One region of the Herbiconiux dendrobii genome, then DNA from elsewhere that is predicted to be linked to it. Evidence: riboswitches for the same ligand, from Rfam matches in the RefSeq annotation. Region 1 holds a riboswitch; the other holds the start of a gene.
What was found. Region 1 has a riboswitch for thiamine pyrophosphate ahead of ACN4JJ_RS00920 (YkoF family thiamine/hydroxymethylpyrimidine-binding protein). Riboswitches for the same ligand answer to the same signal wherever they lie in the genome.
Positions count from the first base shown of each region.

Region 2: another riboswitch for thiamine pyrophosphate. It lies ahead of ACN4JJ_RS09590 (ECF transporter S component); the one in region 1 lies ahead of ACN4JJ_RS00920 (YkoF family thiamine/hydroxymethylpyrimidine-binding protein).

Region 1 is NZ_JBLZQV010000001.1:192,380-203,983, forward strand. It holds gene ACN4JJ_RS00885 (TerC family protein) at 1-101, shown strand, start outside; gene ACN4JJ_RS00890 (hypothetical protein) at 98-1,120, shown strand; gene ACN4JJ_RS00895 (AAA family ATPase) at 1,388-2,788, shown strand; gene ACN4JJ_RS00900 (vWA domain-containing protein) at 2,992-5,046, shown strand; gene ACN4JJ_RS00905 (SCO1664 family protein) at 5,083-5,877, opposite strand; gene ACN4JJ_RS00910 (DUF3090 domain-containing protein) at 5,880-6,452, opposite strand; gene ACN4JJ_RS00915 (histidine phosphatase family protein) at 6,457-7,242, opposite strand; TPP riboswitch at 7,297-7,406, shown strand; gene ACN4JJ_RS00920 (YkoF family thiamine/hydroxymethylpyrimidine-binding protein) at 7,598-8,281, shown strand; gene ACN4JJ_RS00925 (ECF transporter S component) at 8,285-8,929, shown strand; gene ACN4JJ_RS00930 (ATP-binding cassette domain-containing protein) at 8,919-11,168, shown strand; gene ACN4JJ_RS00935 (energy-coupling factor transporter transmembrane component T family protein) at 11,165-11,604, shown strand, end outside.
Region 2 is NZ_JBLZQV010000003.1:129,134-140,737, forward strand. It holds gene ACN4JJ_RS09585 (ABC transporter ATP-binding protein) at 1-990, opposite strand, end outside; gene ACN4JJ_RS09590 (ECF transporter S component) at 1,004-1,660, opposite strand; TPP riboswitch at 1,750-1,850, opposite strand; gene ACN4JJ_RS09595 (putative endonuclease domain-containing protein) at 2,258-3,112, shown strand; gene ACN4JJ_RS09600 (hypothetical protein) at 3,190-3,567, opposite strand; gene glgX (glycogen debranching protein GlgX) at 3,668-5,869, shown strand; gene treY (malto-oligosyltrehalose synthase) at 5,883-8,264, shown strand; gene treZ (malto-oligosyltrehalose trehalohydrolase) at 8,261-10,066, shown strand; gene ACN4JJ_RS09620 (DNA polymerase IV) at 10,185-11,453, opposite strand.

The DNA of each region.
Region 1 (11,604 bases):
CGAGCGCCGGCGCGCCCGGCACCACTACGACGACCGACACCACGACGACCACGACGACCACGACGCCCGGCGCGCCCGGCACGAAGGAGGGAAAGCGATGAGCGGCTTCTCGCGACTGCTCGGGATGGCCCAGAAGGCTCTCGACAAGACGACGTCATCGGGAGGTTCCGGTGCGAACGGATCCGGCTCGCAGGGCGGCACCGACTGGCGCTCGATGGTGCGCAACGCCGCCGAGGCCCTGACCGGCGACGGGCAGCAGCAGGCGCAGAGCGGCTCCGTTTCGACGCCTGCCCCGACCCCGCGACCGCAGAATCGCCCGACCGTGGCTCCGGACCATCGCCCCGCCACCGGGCCGAACTCCCGCCCGGCCGCCGCGTCGGCAGGTGCCGCGCCGCGGTCGCAAGCCGATCCGCTGACGGATGCCGATCGCGCCGCGATCGCCCGCTACGACTACCTGCTGGACACGGCCGATCCGCACCAGATCGAGCAGGTGCACCGGGAGGCCTTCGCTCGGCTGACCCCCGCGCAGCGCGAGCAGATCGAACAGCGGATGCGCACCGAGCTCCCCGCACACGAGCAGCCCCGCTCGGCGGCTCCCGACGACCTCGCCCGCGCGGCGACGCGCACCGAGGTGGGTCGTCCCGGCTTCCTCAAGGGCCTCCTGGCCCGGGTGGGCGGTGGCGCCGGTGGCGCCGGCGGCGCCGGTGGCTCGGGAGCCTCCGGTGCCGGGCGCGGCGCGGGCCGCGGTTTCGGAGGCGTGGCCGCAGGTGCGGGCCTGGCCGGTGCCGGTCTCCTCGCCGGAGGCGCGCTCGCCGCGGTCGCCGGTGGCGCGGTGGTCAGCTCGGTGGCCGGCCCCCTCCTCGAGCAGGCAGCCGGTCTGGGCGTCGACTTCGACGCCCTCGCATCCGGAGTCGACCTCGAAGCCCTGGCAGGCGGCCTCGACGTCGAAGGCCTCACCGGAGGCCTCGACGAGCTCTCCGCCGGTGCCGGCGAAGCCGTCTCCGGCCTGGGCGAGCAGGCCGCGGGCCTCGGCGAGCAGGCCACCGGCTTCGGCGAGCAGCTCTCCGACTTCGGCTCCAACTTCGGCCTCCCAGGCCTAGGCGACCTCTTCAACCGCTGACCCCGGCCGAAGTCACCCCACACCCCCGAAGTCACGCCACCCCACCCCACCTCTCCCAGAAGTCACCACGCAACGGGCCGTACCCGCCGACCCGAGGTGAGCGTGTGGCCGAGGGATGCGACCGAAGGCCGCGTCCCTCGACCGCGCGCTCACATGTCGCGCTGAGCCGGGCAGGGACCGGCTCAGCCCCGGGACGCCGAGCGAAGCCCGGCGCCCCGGCAACAAGCACAGCCCACCGTCAGCTGACACAGGCGTACGCTTGAAAAGGTGACGCCCACTACCAGCGCACCACCTCCCCTCAGCACCCTCGGAGACCTCCGCGCCTCCGGGCACGTGCAGAAGAGCCTGCGCACCGAGATCCGCGACAACCTGCTCGACGCCTTGCGCGAAGGGCGCGATCCGTGGCCCGGACTGCACGGCTTCGAGAACACGGTCATCCCGCAGCTCGAGCGCGCGTTGATCGCGGGGCACGACATCGTGCTGCTCGGCGAGCGCGGGCAGGGCAAGACCCGTCTGCTACGCACCCTCTCCGGCCTGCTGGACGAGTGGACGCCGGTGATCGACGGATCCGAGCTGGGCGAGCATCCGTACGAGCCCATCACCACGACGAGCCGGCTGCGCGCCCTCGAACTCGGAGACCGTCTGCCGGTCGCCTGGCGTGCTCGCGAGGAGCGCTACGTCGAGAAGCTCGCCACCCCCGACACCAGCGTCGCCGACCTGATCGGTGACGTCGACCCGATGAAGGTGGCCGAGGGTCGCAGCCTGGGCGACCCCGAGACGATCCACTTCGGCCTCATCCCGCGCAGCCACCGCGGCATCGTCGCCATCAACGAGCTTCCGGACCTCGCCGAGCGCATCCAGGTCGCCATGCTGAACGTGATGGAGGAGCGGGACATCCAGATCCGCGGGTACGTGCTGCGGCTGCCGCTGGACGTGCTGGTCGTGGCCTCCGCGAACCCCGAGGACTACACCAACCGCGGCCGCATCATCACGCCACTGAAAGACCGCTTCGGCGCCGAGATCCGCACCCACTACCCCACGGAGCTCGACGACGAGATCGCCGTCATCCGCCAGGAGGCCGAGCTCGTGGCGGAGGTTCCCGACTACCTGGTCGAGATCCTGGCCCGCTTCACCCGGGCGCTGCGGGAGTCGGCATCCGTCGACCAGCGCAGCGGGGTGAGCGCACGCTTCGCGATCGCCGGCGCCGAGACCATCGCGGCCGCCGCCATCCACCGCGCCACGCGGCAGGGCGAGGCGGAGGCGGTCGCGCGCCCGGTCGACCTGGAGACGGCGGTCGACGTGCTCGGCGGCAAGATCGAGTTCGAGTCGGGCGAGGAGGGGCGAGAGGACGAGATCCTCGACCACCTGCTGCGCACCGCCACGGCCGAGACCGTGCGCGCGCACTTCCGCGGGCTCGACTTCGCGCTGCTGGTCGAGGCGATCGAGGGCGGCGTGATGGTGACCACGGGCGAGCAGGTCGCCGCGCGCGACTTCCTCGCGGGCCTTCCCTCCCTCGGCGAGTCCGAGCTCTACGACGAGATCTGCGCCCGCCTCGACGCCCGGAACGACGGTCAGCGCGCCGGCGCCATCGAGCTCGCGCTCGAGGGCCTGTACCTCGCCCGCCGCGTCAGCAAGGAGTCCGGCGGAGGCGAGACCATCTATGGCTGACCTGGCCGTGCCCCCGATGCCGGCCGGCTCCGGATGCCGCGACGGCGGCTCACGGAAGGGACGGAGTTCGCGCGTGGATCCGGGCTCGGGCTCCGTACTTGGCCGCGAAACGGCAGTTTCTCCGTCGTTGCGGTGGAAGCAGCCGGCGCGGGTGGGGCGCAGCGCAGTGGGCGCGAAGGGCTGCGGATGCAGCGAGGCGCGGCGTGGCTAGGGCGAATCGGCGGCTGACCCGCGGGGCGCGGTACGGGCGGTACGACGGCGGGCCGGATCCGCTCGCGCCGCCGGTCGACCTCGCCGAGGCGCTCGACGCCATCGGCGAGGACGTGATGGCGGGGTACTCGCCCGAGCAGGCGCTGCGCGAGTTCCTGCGCCGCGGCGGCCGCGACCAGGCCGGGCTCGACGACCTCGCTGCCCGCGTGGCCGAGCGGCGGCGTGAGCTCACCCAGAAGCACAACCTCGACGGCACGCTGCGCGAGGTGAAGGAACTGCTGGATCGGGCGGTGCTCGCCGAACGCAAGCAGCTCGCCCGCGATCCGCTGATGGACGAGGGCGACCGCGCGCTCGCCCAGATGCAGCTCGACAACCTGCCCGCCTCGCCCGCCGCCGCGGTGAGTGAGCTGAACGGCTACCGCTGGCAGAGCAGCGAGGCCCGGCAGGACTTCGAGAAGATCAAAGACCTGCTCGGCCGCGAGATGCTCGACCAGCGTTTCGCCGGCATGAAGAACGCGCTCGAGAACGCCACCGACGACGATCGGGCCGCCATCGCGGCGATGCTCGCCGACCTCAACACCCTGCTCGAGGCGCATGCCCGCGGCGAAGACACCCCCGAGCAGTTCGACGCGTTCATGGCCGAGCACGGGGCCTTCTTCCCCGAGCAGCCCGCGAACATCGACGAGCTGCTCGACACCCTGGCCGAACGCGCCGCGGCGGCCCAGCGGATGCGCAACTCGATGACCGCCGAGCAGCGCGCCGAACTCGACGCCCTCGCGCAGGAGGCCTTCGGTTCGCCCGAGCTCATGCAGTCGCTCGCGCAGCTCGACGGCACCCTGCGCGACCTGCGCCCCGGCGAGGACTGGGGCGGCGGCGAGAACATGCAGGGCGAGGAAGGCCTCGGCCTCGGCGACGGGACGGGCGTCTTCCAAGACATCGCCGATCTCGACGCCCTCTCCGAGCAGCTCGCCCAGGGTCATGACGGCTCGCGGATGGACGACCTCGACCTCGACAAACTCGCCCGCCAGCTCGGCGACGAGGCCGCCGTCGACGCCCGCACCCTGCAGCAGCTGGAGAAGGCGCTGCGTGACTCCGGAACGCTGAAACGCGGATCGGACGGAGCACTCAAGATGTCGCCCAAGGCGATGCGGCAGCTCGGCAAGGCGCTGCTGCGGGCCGTCGCCCAGAAGCTCTCGGGCCGCCAGGGCGCGCGCGAACTGCGGCAGTCGGGCGCGGCCGGCGATCGCTCGGGATCGACCCGCGAGTGGGCCTTCGGCGACACCGAGCCGTGGGACGTGACCCGCACCATGACGAACGCGCTCACCCGCACGGCCGGTGAACGCGCCGCCGCCGACGGGCGCAGCGGCGGCGGCCGCATCAGGATCGAGATCGGCGACGTCGAGGTGCAGGAGACCGAGGCCCGCACCCAGGCCTGCGTCGCGCTGCTCGTCGACACCTCCTTCTCGATGGCGATGGACGGCCGCTGGGTGCCGATGAAGCGCACCGCGCTCGCGCTGCACACCCTCATCACGAGCCGGTTCCGCGGCGACGACCTGCAGCTGATCGGCTTCGGCCGGCACGCCGAGGTGATGGACATCGAGCACCTCGTCGGCCTCGACGCCCGATGGGACAAGGGCACCAACCTTCACCACGCCCTGCTGCTGGCGAACCGCCACTTCCGCAAGCATCCGAACGCCCAGCCGGTGCTGCTGATCGTGACCGACGGCGAGCCCACCTCGCACCTCGAGGCGAACGGCGAGGTGTACTTCGACTACCCGCCGCATCCGCTCACCGTCGCCTACGCCGTGCGCGAGCTCGACAACGCGATGCGGCTCGGGGCGAAGACCACGTTCTTCCGGCTCGGCGAGGATCCAGGGCTCGCGCGCTTCATCGCGTCGATGGCGAAGCGGGTCGACGGCACGGTGGTGGCGCCCGAGGCCGACGACCTCGGGGCGGCGGTCGTGAGTTCGTACCTCGGATCGCGCCACGGTGGCGCGGCAAGCGGTGGCACCGCGACCGACGACTTCTTCGGCCGCGGCTGGCGCTGAGGGCGCCGGCCACACCCCTCGGAACAGCGGGCAGGCTCAGAACAGCGGCCAGGGCGCGGCCGGCATGTGGCCCTCGGGCTGCGGAAAGACCGCGGATGCCCGCAACCGCTCGCAGCGGTCGGCGAAGGCGTCGATCTCGGCCGCGGTGAGCAGGGGAGCGAGGCGGCCGGCGAGATCGCCCTCGAACAGTCCTGAGACGAGGCGGTCGACGCCCGCGAGCTCGTCGGCCGTGAGCGGCTCGCCGATCCAGCCCCAGAGCACCGTGCGCAGCTTGTGCTCGGAGTGGAAGGTGAGGCCGTGGTCGACTCCGAAGCGGTGGCCGTCGGCCATCGCGAGCACATGCCCGCCCTTGCGGTCGGCGTTGTTCGCCAGCACGTCGAAGACCGCCATCCGGCGCAGTGCCGCCGAGTCCTCGTGGATCAGCGCGACCGGCCGGTCCTCGCCGTCCTCCCCCTCGAAGACCACCCGCCAGCCCTCGTCGGGCACGGCATCGGCGGCCACCAGATCGACGGCGTCCTGCTCCGGATCGAGGTCTTGCCAGAGCTGCACCATGCCCTCCCCGAGCGGGCCGTCGCGCAGCCAGGTGAGCGGCACCACGTTCCAGCCGAGCGCATCCGACACCAGGTGCGCCGCCACCTCGCGGTGGGCCAGGCGGCCGTCGGGGAAGTCCCACAGCGGTTTCTCGCCGGCGATCGGCTTGTACACCACCGGGGTCTCGCCGATGCGGGCGAAGAAGGTCGCGTTCGAGGCCGTCGTGATGCGGCCCGCGAGTTCGAGCTCACCCTCGGGCGGCAGGCTCGCCGAGGCGGCGCCCACGTGCTCGGCCGGCACGCTCAGCCCTCGGGGAACACGCAGTCGTGACCCTCGGGGTCCATCGGGTCGCCGCAGCGCGGGCAGAGCGGCCGGCCGGCCCCCACGATCTCGCGGGTGCGCTTGGCGAAAGCGCGGGCGGTGCCCACGGGCATCCGCACCAGCAGCATCTCCTCGGGCTCCACCACGATCGCCTCGACGCCGTCGCCGTCTTCGGTGAGCTCGATGTCGTCTTCGTCGACCACCACCAGCGGGTAGGCCTCGATCACCACCTGGGCGGTCGCCGGGTCCCAGCCGAGCCCGATCGCGCCGGTGCGGAACTGCTCGTCCACCGGGGTCTCGAGCGGTTCGTTGTCGACCAGCTCGACGGGGGTCGTGGCCTGGATGCTGAACGGATTGCCCTCGCCGGCCATCAGCTCGTCGAGGATCTCGTCGATCTTCGCGGCCAGGATCGCCGACTGCTCCTTCTCGAGCGCGGCGCTCACGACACGACGGCCGCCCCGCACCTGCAGATAGAAGGTGCGGGCGCCGGGCTGCCCGACCGTTCCGACCACGATGCGGTCGGGCCAGTCGAACTCGTGGACGATGGTCGGCATGCTTCTACTCTAGGCCGGGCCCGGCCCCTGTCGGCCCGGCAGACGCCGACTTCGAGGCAGTCGGTGAGCCGGGTTCCGGATGCCCCGCACCCCCGCCGACCGGAGCATCTCCCGCCGGGGCGGCGGCCCGCAGCCAGGAGAGATCGCCCGCATCCGTGTTGGTGGCGATCACCTCGGGGCGGCTTGCGCCGTAGCGCACGAGGGAGACGGATGCGGGGCCGACGGCGATCCGCTGGAACAGGTCGAGGTGCATCCCGAGCGCGTCGGCCAGGATCGCCTTGATCACGTCGCCGTGGCTGACCGCGACCCAGACCGCTCCCGGCCCGTGCTCGGCCTCGACGGCGGCGTCGTGCCCGCGGATGGCGGCCACCGCCCGGGCCTGCATGCCGGCCATCGACTCGCCCTCGGGGAAGACCGCGGCCGAGGGCTGATTCTGCACCACCGACCAGAGCGGCTCCTTCGAGAGCTCTTTCAGCGCCCGCCCCTGCCACTGGCCGTAACCGCACTCGGTGAGTGCGTCGTCGATCGCGAGCGGCAGCGGATCGGCGGCGAGCGAGCGGATCGGCGCGTCGGCCGGCTGCGCCTCCAGGATGGCGGCCGCGGTCTGGCGGCACCGCTCGAGAGGGCTCGAGACGACGCTCACGAACGGCACCGCCGCCAGCCGACCGGCGGTGCGCGCAGCCTGCTCGTGCCCGACCTCGTCGAGCAGCACCCCGGGCGCGCGGCCGGCCAGGATGCCCTGCACGTTCGCGGTGGTGCGGCCGTGCCGCACCAGGATCACAGTGGCCATGTGCCCAGCCTAGGCGGCCCCTCCGCGGCCGCCACCGCGCACCCGCTAGGGTGGCAGGGAACACACGGGAGCCCGGTGAGCCGGGCTGAGAGGAAGCGAACCACGCTTCGACCGTCGAACTTGATCTGGATAATGCCAGCGCAGGGAGAGTGAGAGCGAATGCTCGTCGTCGATCGACACCGCCGCATCGCGGCCGCCGTCGGATCCGTCGATTCCGTCGGAGCCCGTGGTTCCGTTCGGCCGCCGGAGCGATCCGGCATCTTCGTCGTGCCCGCATCCCGATCCTGATCGGCCGGTCCTTCGCGCGCGCCGCCGGTGCGTGCGAACCCGCTCCGCAGTGAAAGGCACGCACACCATGTCATCCCCGTCCCCGGACATCCTGACCCCGCCCGCCCCCTCGGCCGCACTCTCGGCCGCACTCACGCCGCAGGATCTCGGCGTAGGCGCCCGCTTCACCGTCGCCGTGATGGACGGCGACTTCGCCGCCATCCTCCTCGCCGCCCTCGCCGACGCCGACGCCACCGGGCTCGAGGTCGAGACCGACCCGGTCAGCACGCTGGTGCGCGGCTCCGAGCAGCGCGTGCTCGAGTACATCGCCGCCGTGATCGCCGGTGCGGCGCGGGGCGGCCAGCACGTGACGGCCTCGCTGCTGCTCTCGCGCGGCTGCCCCGGCGAGGTCACCTGCAGCACCACGCCCGGCCTCTTGGCCGAGGCGGCTCCCGTTCCCGTGCTGGCGCCCACCGGCATCCGTGCCTCGGCGCACTGGTCGCTCTACCCGCTCGACGACACCGGCCGGCCCGGCGAGGCGCCCGACCACCTGCGCGACATCTACGCCGCCATCGACCACGCGAAGGAGCTCGGCACCTACGTGCGCGGCGAGCACTACGCCACCCTGCTGGAGGGCGACCTGGCCGACGTGCTCGGCACCGTCGCCGCCGGCTGGGTGCTGGTGGGCCGCAGCGTGCAGCACGTCACGAGCCACGCGACGCTGTCGATCGCGAGCCCGACGGCCGCCGCCGGCACGTCGAAGGAGGCCTGAGCCGTGGCATCCGCCGGAACAGGAATCACGCCGGCCCCCGCGCCCGCCCGCCGCTCCGCCCCCACGGGTTCGCCCTTCGCGTGGCAGCTCAAAGACATCATGCTCGTCGTGGTGCTCGGCGCCGTCTTCGGCTTCCTCTACTGGGCGCTCGTGCAGGGCTGGATCGCCCTCTCGGTGGCCACCGGCCCCTTCGGCGACCTCACGCAGCACGTGCTGCTGGGCGGCTGGCTGCTCGTGGCGCCGATCGCGATCGCCATCATCCGCCGCCCCTTCGCCGGCATCGTGGCCGAGATCATCGCCTCGGTCATCGAGGTGGTGTTCCTCGGCTCGGCCGTGGGGCCGCTGCTGTTCGTGGCCGCCGGCATCCAGGGCCTCGGCAGCGAGCTGCCGTTCGCGCTCACCCGGTATCGGCGCTACGGATGGCTCGTCTACGCGCTCTCCGGCCTGTGCGGCGCCGGGCTGGTGTTCTTCTACTCGGCCTTCCGTTCGGGCTGGTACGGCACCGACCTGCTGCTCGTGCGGCTCGCCATCCAGCTGGTGTCGGGCGTGGTGCTCGGCGGACTGCTCGCCAAAGTGGTGGTGGATGCGCTCGCCCGCACCGGCGTGGTGGACGGCTTCGCGATCGGCCGGGCCCGCTTTGGCGCCTGAACCCGCGGTCGACGCGGCATCCGGAACCGTATCGGCGGGGGCCGACCGCGCCGCCGCCCGGCTCGCGGGGGTGACGGTGCACGCGCCCGGTCGCGCCGATCCGCTGATCGCCGAGGTGTCGCTGACGCTCGGCTCGGGCGAACGGATGCTCGTGGTCGGGCCCTCGGGGTCGGGCAAGTCGAGCCTGCTGCAGGTGCTCACCGGGGTCATCCCGTTCTCGCAGAACCTCGAGCTGACGGGGGAGGTGCACCTGGACGGTGTCGACGTATCGGACCAGCCCGTGGTGCAGCGCTCGCGGTGGCTGGGCGTGGTGGCGCAGGATCCCTCGGCCGCCGTGTGCCTCGCCCGGGTCGACGAGGAGGTGGCGCTGCCGCTGGAGAACCACGGCGTGGCTCCGGGGCAGATCTCGAGGCGGATCGACGAAGCCCTCGCCCGGGCCGACGCCGGCGCGCTGCGCGAGCGGGCCACCGGGAGCCTCTCGGGCGGCGAGGTGCAACGGGTCGCGTTGGCCGCCGCGCTCGCGGCCCGTGCGGCGGTGCTGCTGCTGGACGAGCCTACCTCGATGCTCGATCCCGCCGGCGTGCGCGCGGTGCGGCGGGCGGTCGACGCACTCGTCGAGGGGCGCACGGCCGTGCTGCTGGTGGAGCACCGCCTCGACGAGATCGCCGGCGCCGACGGGGCTCGGGGGCTCCCGGAACGCACCGTGGCCCTGGATGCGCAGGGCCGCGTGCTCGCCTCCGGCCCGACCGAGCAGGTGCTGTGCGAGCACGCGGGCACCCTGCACGACGGCGGATGCTGGCTGCCGCTCGAATCGGAGCTGCTCGCGATCACCGGCCACCCGGGCGGTCTCGGTTCGCCGGACGTGCGGGCCTGGCTGCGCGAGCAATCGCTGGCGGTGCCGGATGCCGCGGTCGCGGATCCACTCGTGTCTGAGTCGGCAACGGTGGCGGCGCCGGGTGGAGGTGCGGCCGATCCACTCCCGTCGGTGTCGGGAACGGTGGCGAGTGCCGGTGCGGCCGATCCGCTGGTGTCCCCGACGGTGCCGGGTGCCGGGGTCGCCGATCCCCTCGTGCTCGAATCGGCATCCGGCGCCCCGCACGGCGATGGCCGGAGTGATGCTGCGGCGAGGGACGGGTGTGGGGATCGCGCCGGAGGGCCTCACGGGGGCCCGAATCGGGTAGAGGTGCTGCTTTCGGCTCGGGCGCTAGTGGTGGGGCGGCCGGTGGTAGGCGCTCGGGCCTCCCGCCGGTTCGGCGGGCGGCGTCGTGCGGCCGTCGTCGAGCCGGTGCTGAGCGGCGTCGACCTCGAGCTGCGCGCCGGCGAGGTGGTGGCGCTGCTCGGTGCGAACGGTTCGGGCAAGAGCTCTCTGCTGCTGACGCTGGCCGGGTTGCTGCCGGCCGGCGGGGGTTCGGTCGCCGGAACGCGGCCGAGCATGGTGTTCCAGAACCCCGAGCTGCAGTTCCTGGCCTATCGCGTGCGCGACGAGATCGCGGTCGGGCTCGTGGGCGACCCGCGCCGGATCGCCGAGATCGTCGACCGGCAGCTGCGCCGGCACCGGCTCGAGCACGTAGCCGACCTTGAGCCGCATCGGCTCTCCGGTGGGGAGAAGCGTCGGCTGAGTCTCGCGGCGATGCTCGCGCACGACGACCGCCCGGTGCTGCTGGCCGACGAACCCGCGTTCGGGCTCGACCGGCGCGACACCGTGGCCACCGCCGCGGTGTTCCATCGTGAGGCCGCGGCGGGGCGGGCGGTGCTGTTCTCCAGCCACGACCTGCGCTTCGTGGCCGCGGTCGCCGACCGCGTGATCGTGCTCGCCGACGGAGCGGTCGTCGCCGACGGCCCGACCCTCGCGGTGCTCCGGGACGCGGCCGTCCTGCGGCGTGCGGGTCTCGAGCTGCCCCCGCTGGTCGCGTGGCTGCTGGCCGAAGCCGTCGCCGAAGCCGCCGCCGCCGCCGAAGCCGAAGCCGAAGCCGCAGCCGACTCCAACGCCGGGGCCGACGCCGCCGACGCCGACGCCGAGTCCGATGCCGAAGCCGGCGCCGATCCCCGGGGCGCCGTGCGCGTACTCCGCCTGCTCTACGCGGCCGGTTCGACGTCCCCGGCGGTCATCGCAGCCGACAACCCGGGCGCCCGCACCCCGTGCCATCCTGAGGCCGCTCGCGATCATCACCCGAGCGCACCGACTGCGCGCCCGCCCGAATCCACCCCCTTCCCACCCTGCACGGAGGCCCTCCGATGACGCTCGCTGCCGCACCGGTCCCCGACTCCGCCCTGGCCAGGCGCAACCCCACAGTGAAGCTCGCCGTGCTCTTCGTGGTGTCGGTCGCCCTGCTGTTCGTGCTCGACCCGGTGACCCCCGCGGTGATCTACCTGCTCGGCCTCGCCGGTGTGCTGGCGGCGGTGAGGCTGCCCGGGCGCACCGTGCTCCGGGCCCAGCTGCCGTTCCTGGCGTTCGCGCTCGGTGTCTTCTCGGTCAACGTGCTGAGCCGGCCGGGCACGGTGCTCTGGCAGGAAGGCCCGCTGCGCGTGACGGTCGAAGGCCTCACCGTCGGAGCCGCGCTCGCCGCCCGCACCCTCGCCATCGGCATCCTGGCCATCGGCTTCGTGCTCACCACCGACAGCCTGCGCCTGATGACCAGCCTGCACCAGAACGCGCGCCTCCCGGCCCGCCCGAG
Region 2 (11,604 bases), on a different contig from region 1:
CGCGCGCACCCGCCGGCCCTCAAGCGCGTCCTGTTCAAGCGCGCGCACCCGCCGGCCCTCAAGCGCGTCCTGTTCAGGGGCGCGCACCGGCCGGCCGTCAAGCGGATCCTGGCCGGGCACCCACACGCCGTCGGCGGCCAGCTCGGCCCCGCGCGCGCCGAGCACCGCATCCGGAGCCCCGTCGGCGAGCACTCCCCCGCCCGGCGCCAGCACGACCACCCGGTCGACCACCCCGAGCCACACGTCGACGCGGTGCTCGACCACCACGAAGGTGGCGCCCGACGCGCTCAGCACGCCGGCCACGGCATCCCGCACCTCCTCGACGCCCGCGGGGTCGAGGTTCGCCGTCGGCTCGTCGAGCAGCAGGATGCCGGGGCGCATGGCCACGACTCCGGCGAGCGCCACCCGCTGCTTCTGGCCGCCCGAGAGCTCGGAGGTCGGATGGGCGCGCTCGATCCCGTGTGCTCGAGCCGGTCCCGATTCGGATCCCGATGCCGCTCCCGATCCGGATCCGGATCCGGATGCCGGTCCCGATGCCGCGGAGCGGAGTCCCACGGCCTCGAGGGCGGCGTCGACGCGCGGCCAGATCTCCTCGCGGGGCACGCCGAGGTTCTCGCAGCCGAACGCCACGTCGTCGCCCACGCGCGCGAGCACGATCTGCGAATCCGGATCCTGCAGCACGAGACCGGCCCGGCCCCGGATGCTCGCGGGCGGCATCCCGTCGACGGCCAGCTCGCCCTCCTCCTCGCCCTCGTCGGCGCCGCCGAGCACGCCGGCGAAGCCCTGCAGCAGGGTGGACTTGCCAGCTCCGGATGCGCCGAGCAGCAGCACGCGCTCGCCCGGGTCGATCGCCAGGTCGAGTCCGCGCAGGGCCCAGGCCGCGCGTCCCGCGTGCCGCCAGCCCCAGCCGGAGGCGCGCAGGGATGCGCCGGCGGGCGCGGCTGCGGCTTCTGCCGCGGACGGGTCGGGAGCGTCGGGGAACGGGGGCATGCGTGCGGCCGGACTAGACCCTCGCCGTGACCTCGCGGCCGGCGGCGAAGCGGTTCAGCGCGCCGGTGCGGGCCAGGGCGCGCACGACGATCCAGGAGAGCAGGCCGGCGATGACGGCTCCACCGATGGTGCCGCAGACGATGTAGATCGTCTTGAAGTCGGCACCGTTGCCCGCGTACCAGAGGATGGAATCGTTGATGCCCATGGCGAGGCCCGCTCCCGCACCGGCCAGCACGGCCACGTACACGCGGTAGTTGGCGTAGAGGAAGATCGCGAAGACGATCTCGGCGCCGAGCCCCTGCACGAGACCGGAGACGAGCGTGAGGACGCCCCACTGGGTGCCCACGAGCGCCGAGACGATCGCGGCGACGAGCTCGGTGAAGAGGGCGGCACCGGGCTTCCGCACGATCAGCCCGCCGAGCACGCCGGCGAACAGCCAGACGCCGCCGGTGAGGCCTTGTGCGCCCGGCAGCAGGGCTTCGAGGCCGGTGCTGAGCGGGGTGTAGGTGAGGCCCCACACCCAGAAGATGAGTCCGGAGGCGACTCCGATGACGCTGGCGACGACGATGTCGACGACCCGCCAGCGGTAGTTCCCGCGGCGGCGACCCGGCGCGGTCGGGGTGGGGCGGGTGGTACCGGCCGTGCCGGTGGTGGTGTTTGCAGCGTGCACTGTTCGTGCCCTTTCAGTCGGTGGAAGGGGCACGGGTTTGCCGCCGTGGTCGATCCGCGAACCGGTGCTCCGGCTCACGGATCCGCCACCTGCGGCGAGAGATGCCTCCCTGCGCTGGCATGATCCAGATCAGGTTCGACGGTCGAAGGTTGAGAACCTTCCTCTCAGCCCGGCTCACCGGACTCCCGTGTGCCGCCATCCTACCCCGGCCCGTGCTCCGCCACCTCCCGTTCCCCTCCCGTCCCCGCGCCCCGCGCTCTCCCGTCCCGTCCCCGCGCCCCGCGCTCTCGCCTCCCGTCCCCGCGCCCCTCGCTCTCCCCTCCCCGCCACTTGGCCCAAGTCGCCCGAAAGGGGCGCGACTTGCCACAACTTGTGGCAAGTCGGACGCGAAAGCGGCGACTTCTGCCAAGTCGTCGGCGCCCTCACTCCGCGCGCGCCTGGGGATAGAACGCTGGGGAGACGAATTGCTGTGGAGAACGGTCGTGGGCGCTCGGATGAGCCCATGCTTGCCGCATGCGAACTCAGATACCGGCCCCTCTCCGAGGTGAGCCGTTCAGCCTGGACGAGGGCCGACGTGCTGGTCTCAGCGAACGTCGGATGCGCGACCGCGATCTTCGTCGGCCGCACCGCGGAGTGAGGGTGGAAGCCCGGGTACCGATCGGTCTCGAGTCGCGGTGCCGGGCCTACGCGGTGCTGCAACGCCCGGGCCACTTCTTCAGCCATACGACCGCCGCGCGCATCTGGGGCGTCCCGCTTCCGCCCTGGCATCCCGCCGAGACCCTTCACGTGGCGACGCACGCACCGTCGCGAGCACCACGGGTGCAGGGGGTGGTCGGGCATCAGTTCGAAGACCACCGCGTCGGCATCCGCTCGCGCCATGGCCTCGCGGTGGCGGATCCCGTGTCCACCTGGCTGCATCTCGCGACCGGTCTGAATCACTACGACCTCGTGGCCGCAGGCGATTACCTCGTGCGCACGCCGCATTACCCTGTCCCGGGCGACGCCCGACCCTTCGCGACCATCGAAGAACTGGCACGGCGGACGGCCCGCTACGGCGGTCGAGGGCGGCGGAACGCGGCACTCGCGCTCGACCGCATCCGTACGGGTGTCGACTCTCCGCAAGAGACGCGATTGCGCCTGCTCATGGTGGACGACGGGTTGCCCGAGCCCCTGACGGACGTACCGATCCACGATCAGGCGGGCGAGCGGATCGCGTGGGTGGACCTGTACTACCCCGGTCTGCGTCTCGTCATCGAGTACGACGGCGAGCAGCACCGCACGAACGACAAGCAGTACGCGCGTGACGTCATCCGGCTGGATGCCCTCCGCGATGAAGGCGAGCACGTGCTGCGGGTCGGCAAGCTCTCCCTCAGCGGCTCGGGCCTACCCGCCCTCACCCGCATCCGCGACCGAATGCACACGCTCGGCTGGCCCGAACGGGCCGCGACTTGACAGAAGTCGCCCGGAAACACGCCCACTTGCCACAAGTTGCGGCAAGTCGCGAGGGCTGAAGGGTGACGAGGGGCGGGCTACTTCTTGAGGGCGCGGATGACGCGGGAAAGGGACCAGCCGGCGGTGACGATGACCGGGATGGAGACGGCGAGGAGGGAGATGATGTTGGGCTGGAATGTAGCGGTGCCGCCGGTCTTCACGTACGCGCCGATCGGAACGCTCAGGCCGCCACCGCCGAAGCCCTCGGCACCGGCGTCGCCGCCCATCAGCGGGCGCGAGACATCGGTGGGCAGATTGGCGTTGCCGTTGGTGGTGCCGTTGCCGCCACCGAAACCCGCCCACACCAGGGCGACGGGTACGATGCTCACCCCGTCGAGCTCGACCGGGGCGCCGTACGCCGCGCCGACTCCGATGGATTTGGTCGCGTCGGTCAGGGTGTCCACGAGGTTCGCCATGGCCATACGCTATCGCGATCATCCCCGCCGGGGTAGAGGTGCGGCGGTGGTCACCCAGCCGGAACCCGGTAGCGTGAACTCCGAATCGACAGGAGATCACATGCAGTCATGGCCAGGATCGGCCTACCCGCTCGGCGCCACCTACGACGGGAGCGGAACCAACTTCGCCCTCTTCAGTGAGGCGGCACACCGGGTGGAACTCTGCTTGTTCGGCGACAAGGGCGCCGAGACCCGGGTGGAACTGACCGAGGTGGACGCCTTCGTCTGGCACGCCTACCTCCCCCAGGTGCAGCCGGGCCAGCGCTACGGATACCGCGTGCACGGCGACTACGACCCGAAGAGCGGCAACCGGGCGAACCCGAACAAGCTTCTGCTCGACCCGTACGCCAAGGCGACCAGCGGCGCGATCGACTGGGACCAGTCGCTGTTCTCGTACAATTTCGGCGACCCCGACTCCGAGAACGACCAGGACTCGGCCAAGCACATGACCTACGGCGTGGTCATCAACCCCTTCTTCGACTGGGCGGGCGACCGCAAGCTGCGCATCCCTTACAGCCAGAGCGTGATCTACGAGGCGCACGTGAAAGGCCTCACGGCGCTGCACCCCGAGGTGCCGAAGGAGCAGCGCGGCACCTACGCGGGCGTCGCGCATCCGGCCGTCATCGAGCACCTGCTGAAGCTCGGCATCACCGCCATCGAGCTGATGCCGGTGCACCAGTTCGTGAACGACAGCACGCTGCTCGACAAGGGCCTCAGCAATTACTGGGGTTACAACACGATCGGCTTCTTCGCCCCGCAGAACACCTACTCCTCCACGGGCGACCGCGGGCAGCAGGTGCAGGAGTTCAAAGGCATGGTGAAGTCGCTGCACGCGGCCGGCATCGAGGTCATCCTCGACGTGGTGTACAACCACACCGCCGAGGGCAACCACCTCGGCCCCACGCTGAGCTTCCGCGGCATCGACAACGCCGCCTACTACCGCCTGATGGAAGACGATCAGCGGTATTACATGGACTACACCGGCACCGGCAACACGCTGAACGTGCGGCATCCGCACTCCCTGCAGCTCATCATGGACTCACTGCGCTACTGGGTGACCGAGATGCACGTCGACGGGTTCCGCTTCGACCTGGCCAGCGCCCTGGCGCGCGAGTTCTACGACGTCGACCGGCTGTCGACCTTCTTCGAGCTCGTGCAGCAAGACCCGGTGGTGTCGCAGGTGAAGCTCATCGCCGAGCCGTGGGACGTGGGCCCCGGCGGCTACCAGGTGGGCAACTTCCCGCCGCAGTGGACGGAGTGGAACGGCAAGTACCGCGACACCGTGCGCGACTTCTGGCGTGGCGAGCCCTCCACCCTCGGCGAGTTCGCGAGCCGCTTCACCGGCAGCGCCGACCTCTACGAGCACTCCGGCCGCCGCCCGGTGGCGAGCATCAACTTCGTCACCGCGCACGACGGCTTCACCTTGCGCGACCTCGTGAGCTACAACGAGAAGCACAACGACGCCAACGGCGAAGACAACAACGACGGCGAATCGCACAACCGCTCCTGGAACTGCGGCGTCGAAGGCCCGACCGACGACCCGAAGGTGCTCACCCTCCGTGCGCGCCAGCAGCGCAACTTCATCGCCACGATGCTGCTCTCGCAGGGCGTCCCGATGCTGCTGCACGGCGACGAGCTCGGCCGCACGCAGCAGGGCAACAACAACACCTACGCCCAGGACTCGCCGCTCACTTGGGTGAACTGGGACAGCGAAGACCAGCCGCTGATCGAGTTCACGGCCGCGGTCACCCGGCTGCGGAAGGAGCATCCGACGTTCCGGCGCAGCCGCTTCTTCGACGGCCGCCCGATCAAGCGCGGCAAGGGCGAGCCTCTGCCCGACATCGCCTGGCTGAACGAAGACGCCACCGAGATGCAGCCCGAGGAATGGGACTCGTCGCTCTCGCGATCGGTCGGCGTGTTCCTCAACGGCCAGGGCATCCGGGCGCGCGATCCGCGGGGCAATCCGCTCAGCGACGTGAACTTCCTGCTCTACTTCAACGCCCACGACGAAGACCAGGAGTTCACCCTCCCCTCGGCCGAATACGCGCCGAGCTGGGACGTGGTGATCGACACCGCCGGAGAAGCGGCGGATTCCCAGGTGTTGGAGGCTGGCGGGCAGCTCACAGTCGGGGCACGCTCGATGGTGGTGCTGCGCGTCCACCGCGAGCTCGAGGTCGAACCCGACCACTCGGTGGCGGCTTCGCTCACCGCGGCGGCCGACGCGGCTGGTCAGATCACGCCGTCCATTCCCTCAGCCGGCTAGAAAGAGATTCCGGATGCGCGTTCCCCGCTCCACCTACCGCCTCCAGCTGACCGCCGACTTCACCCTCTGGGATGCGGCGCGCCTGGTTCCCTACCTCGCCCGGCTGGGGGTCGATTGGGTCTACCTCTCGCCCATCCTGCAGGCCGAGGAGGGGTCGCAGCACGGCTACGACGTCACCGACCACTCCCGGGTCGACGAGTCGCGGGGCGGGCCCGACGGCCTGCGCGCGCTCTCCGAGGCGGCGCACGAGGCCGGGCTCGGCGTGCTCGTCGACATCGTGCCGAACCACGTGGGCGTGGCGACCCCGTCGCAGAACCCGTGGTGGTGGGAGCTGCTGAAGGGCGGCCGGGAATCGCGGATGGCCGGAGCCTTCGACGTGGACTGGGACGCGGGCGGCGGGCGCATCCGCATCCCCGTGCTCGGCGACGACTCGGTGGAGGCACTGGAGATCGACCGGAGCGGTGCCGAGCCCGTGCTGCGGTACTACGACAACGCGTATCCGATCGCTGCCGGTACGGCCGATGACGGCGCCTCCGCTCAGGAGGTGCACGACCGGCAGCACTACGAGCTGGTGAACTGGCGCCGCGAGGGCAGCGAGCTGAACTACCGCCGCTTTTTCGCGGTGTCGACGCTCGCGGCGATCCGGGTGGAGGAGCCGTGGGTGTTCGACGAGTCGCACGCCGAGATCGGCCGCTGGTTCCGTGAGGGACTGGTCGACGGGCTGCGGGTCGATCACCCCGACGGGCTCGCCGATCCGAAGGGCTACCTCGACCGGCTGGCCGAGCTGACCGGCGGCGCGTACGTGCTGGTCGAGAAGATCCTCGAGGGCGACGAGCCGTTGGAGACCGACTGGGCGACGGCCGGTACCACGGGGTACGACGCACTGGCCGGCATCGACCGGGTGTTCGTGGATGCCGCGGGCGAGGCCGCGCTCGACGCGCTCGCCGCCGAACTGCGGCAGGACTCCCCCGTCGTCCCCGAGCCGGGCAGCTACCCCGAACTCATCCACGACACCAAGCGGGCGGTCGCCGACGGCATCCTGCAGTCGGAGGTACGGCGACTCGCCCGCGACATCGAGCGCGACGGCGGACTGCCGACGCCGACGCCGGACGAGACCGTCTGGGATGCCCTCGCCGAGCTGCTCGCGTATTTCCCGGTCTACCGCTCCTACCTGCCGGCCGGGCAGGAGCACCTCGACACGGCTCTCGCTCGCGCCGTCGAACACCGGCCCGAGTTGCGCGGTGCGCTCGAGGAGGTCGCGGCCGTGCTCGCCCGCACGGGAGGTGCGGCGAGTGCCCGCTTCCAGCAGACCTCCGGCATGGTGATGGCCAAAGGCGTCGAGGACACGGCGTTCTACCGCTGGTCGCGCCTCACGAGCCTCAACGAGGTGGGAGCCGAGCCGGACGAGTTCGCGGTCGACGTCGAGCGCTTCCACGCCCTCCAGCGGCGGCGCCTCGACACGCTTCCGGATGCCATGACCACGCTCTCCACGCACGACACGAAGCGCTCGGAAGACACCCGGGCGCGCATCACGGCGCTGGCGGAGGATCCGGATGCCTGGGCCGGCACGCTCGCCGAGCTGCGGCGGCCGCATCCGCTCGGCGACGGCCCGTTCGAGAACCTGCTCTGGCAGGCACTGCTCGGCACCTGGCCGCTCGACCGCGAGCGCGCGCAGGACTACGCCACCAAGGCCTCGCGCGAGGCGGGCACCTCCACCGGGTGGCTGGCCGTGAACGAGACCTTCGAGGAGGCGATGAAGGCGGCGGTCGACTCCGTGTTCGTCGATCCGATCGCCGGCCGCGCCATACAGACCGCGGCGGACGCCGTTCGCCGGGCGGGCCGCAGCACCTCACTGTCGCAGAAGCTCGTGCAGCTCACCACGACCGGGGTTCCCGACGTCTACCAGGGCACCGAGCTCTGGGACCACTCGCTCGTCGACCCCGACAACCGCCGCCCGGTCGACTACAGTCTGCGCGCCGACCTGCTCGAGCATCAGGATGCCGGAGAGTCGCCGGAGTTCACGCTGTCGGCGGGCGAACCCGACGACCTGGGAGCGGCGAAACTGCTCGTGGTCTCGGCCGCGCTGCGGTTGCGGCGCGACCGGCCCGAGCTGTTCACCGACTACCTGCCGCTCGAGGCGCGCGGCAGCGCCGCCGACCACGTGCTCGCCTTCGACCGGGGCGGCGCGATCGCCGTGGCCACGCGCCTCCCCCTCGGCCTCGAGCGCCGAGGCGGCTGGGACGACACCACCCTCGAGCTGCCCGCCGCCCGCAACGGCTACGTCGACACCCTCACCGGCCGCCTCTACGGCGCCGAGCACGGCGACGGCGGCATCCGGCTGGCCCAGCTGCTCGAACGCTATCCCGTTGCCCTACTGCAGAGGATCGACGAATGACCAACCCGACCGGCTTCCGTGTCTGGGCGCCCCGCGCCACCACCGTCGAGCTCGTGCTCGCCGACGGCGCCGAGCCCGCCGACTCCCGCGCGCATCCGATGTCCCGTGCCGACGACGGGTGGTGGGCATCCGGAGGCGAGGTCTCCTGGGCCCCCGGCCTGCACTACGGCTTCCAGCTCGACGGCGAGGGCCCGTACCCCGACCCGCGCTCGCGCCGGCAGCCCGACGGCGTGCACGGCCTCTCGCAGACCGACGACCCCGTCGCGTACGCCTGGCAGGACGGCGCGTGGGCCGGCCTTCCGCTGGACCGCGCCGAGATCTACGAGCTGCACCTCGGCACCTTCACGCCCGAGGGCACGCTCGACGCCGCCGCCGCGCGGCTGGACCACCTGCGCTCGATCGGCGTCACGCACGTCGAGCTGCTGCCCGTGAACGGCTTCAACGGCACCCACAACTGGGGCTACGACGGCGTCGCGTGGTTCACCGTGCACGAGGGCTACGGGGGTCCGGATGCCTACCGCCGCTTCGTCGACGCCTGTCACGCAGCCGGTCTCGCGGTCATCCAGGACGTGGTCTACAACCACCTCGGCCCGAGCGGCAACTACCTGCCGCTGTTCGGCCCGTACCTCAACGACAAGAACAGCAACACCTGGGGCGTCTCGGTGAACCTCGACCACGAGGGTTCTCAGGAGGTGCGACGGTACATCCTCGACAACGCGCTGATGTGGCTCGAGGAGTACCACGTCGACGGGTTGCGCCTGGATGCCGTGCACGCGCTGGTCGACGGCTCGCCCACGCACCTCCTGGCCGAGCTGGCCGCCGAGGTGGAGTCGCTCTCCGAGCGCAGCGGCATCCGTCGTCTGCTGATCGCCGAGTCCGACCTCAACGACCCGGTGATGTTCACGGCACGGGCCGAGGGCGGTCACGGGCTCGACGGGCAGTGGAGCGACGACTTCCACCACGCCGTGCACGTCAACCTCACCGGGGAGACCACGGGCTACTACGCCGACTTCGACTCGGTGGGGGCGCTGGCGAAGGTACTCACGCGCGGGTTCTTCCACGACGGCACGTACTCGAGCTTCCGCGAGAAGACGCACGGCGTCGAGCTCGACCGCGCGGCGACCGCTCCCTGGCGGCTCGTCGTGGCCTCGCAGAACCACGACCAGATCGGCAACCGGGCCATCGGCGACCGGCTCACGGCCACGCTCGATGCCGAATCGCTGGCCGTCGCGGCCGCGCTCACCCTGCTCGGGCCGTTCACGCCGATGCTGTTCATGGGCGAGGAGTGGGCCGCTTCGACGCCGTGGCAGTTCTTCACCTCGCATCCGGAGCCCGAGCTCGGCGAGGCAACCGCGAAGGGCCGCATCAGCGAGTTCGCCAAGATGGGCTGGGACCCGGATGTGGTGCCCGACCCGCAAGACCCGTCCACGTTCGAGAATTCGAAGCTGGACTGGTCGGAGCTCACGGATGCCGCCCACCCCGAGCACGCCGCCATGCTCGAGGTGTACCGCCGCCTGGCCGCGATCCGGGCCACCCTGCCCGCGGGTGACTCGGTGCGTCTCGCCGACGTGCGCGTCGACTTCGACGACGACGAGCGCTGGCTCACCCTCGAGCGCCCCGGCCTCGTGCTGGTGGTCAACCTCTCCGACGAGCCGCGACCCCTCGCGCGCATCGCGCCGCGCCTGGGCGAGGTGCTCTTCGAGTCGCGCGCCGCGCTCCGCGGCGAGCCCGCAACGGCTGCCGGCGCGACGCCCACGGAGGCCGCACCCCGCTCGGTGCTGGTGACTCGCCCCGCGGACTGACGCCGTCCCTTCCTCGCGGATGCGGTTCGAAAAAGCTGCGAATAACGCCTAGCGACCCCATATACGGCCTCGCTATGGCTGAAATGCAGCTTTTTCGAACCGCACCGTCGCGCTGGTGCTATCGCCGGGTACCGTTCCGCTCGGCGGTTTCGCCTGAGCGCGGCGCGTTCACCAAAGATGCGGGGCGCACCATGTCGGTGCCGAAACGGGCCGTGACCTGGTCGATCGTGCGTTCGGCATCGTGCCAGCCTTCGGAGGGTATGGTCTCGTCGGCCCAGAGGGAGGGCTGGTGCACCGTGCCACCCGCCTCGGAGAGCTGTTCGACGCGCACGCCGATCAGGCGGATCGCGTCGCCCCGGGTGCCGACCGCGTCGAAGACCGCCGAGATCTCGTCGTAGATGCGGCGGCCGAGATCGGTGGGCTCGGAGAGGGTGCGTGAGCGCGAGATGGTGGTGAAGTCGGCGAAGCGCAGCTTCAGTGCCACGGTCTTGCCCACCAGGCCCGCTGCCCGCAGGCGCACGGCGACCCGGTTGGACTGATCGAGCAGTTCGCGCCGCAGCACCTCCGGTGAGCGCTCGTCGACGTCGAAGGTGCGCTCGTGCCCCACGCTCTTCTCCTGCGCGGGCGGCAGCACCGGCCGGGTGTCGATGCCGAGCGCCAGCTCGTGCAGCTTCTCGCCGGAGGCCGCGCCGACCGCGCGGACGAGGGCATCCAGCGGGGTCTCGGCGATGTCGCCGACCGTGCGCAGCCCCAGCCGCTCCAGCCGCTCGGCGGTGCTCCCGCCCACACCCCAGAGCGCCCGGACGGGCAACGGATGCAGGTACCCGAGCACTTCCGACGGCCGGATGACGAGCATCCCGTCGGGCTTGGCCCGCCCGGAAGCGAGCTTGGCCATGAACTTGGTGGGTGCCACCCCCACCGAGCAGGGCAGCCCGGTCTCGGCGAACACCTGGGCGCGCAGCCGGCGGGCGATCTCGTCGGACTCGCCGAGCAGGCGGCGGGCGCCCGCGACATCCAGGAACGCCTCGTCGATGCTGAGCGGCTCGACGTGCGGCGTGACCGAACGGAAGATCGCCATCACCTGCCGCGAGTAGTCGCGATAGAGCTGCATGTGCGGCTCGAGCACCACGGCCTTCGGGCAGAGCCGCAGCGCCGCCCCGACGGGCATGGCGGAGTGCACGCCGAAGGCCCGGGCCTCGTACGTGGCACTCGTGACGACCGCCCGCCCCGAACGGCCGCCCACGATCACCGGCTTGCCCACCAGCTCGGGATGCGACAGCAGCTCCACCGAGGCGAAGAACGCATCCATGTCGACGTGCAGGATGGGCGGACTCGGCTCGGCCGGCCCGCTGCTCCCGCTCACGACGGTGGGCGGCTCGGTGGACATGCCTCGAGCCTACGTGCCCCCACCGACATCGGGGCAGACGCCGAGGTCGCGGGGTGACCGATCCCCCGGCCCCCGCATCCGACACGCCCCCAGCCCGAGCACCTCAAGCTCCCAGACTTCACCCAGACCAGGGGAAAATACTGATCGACGC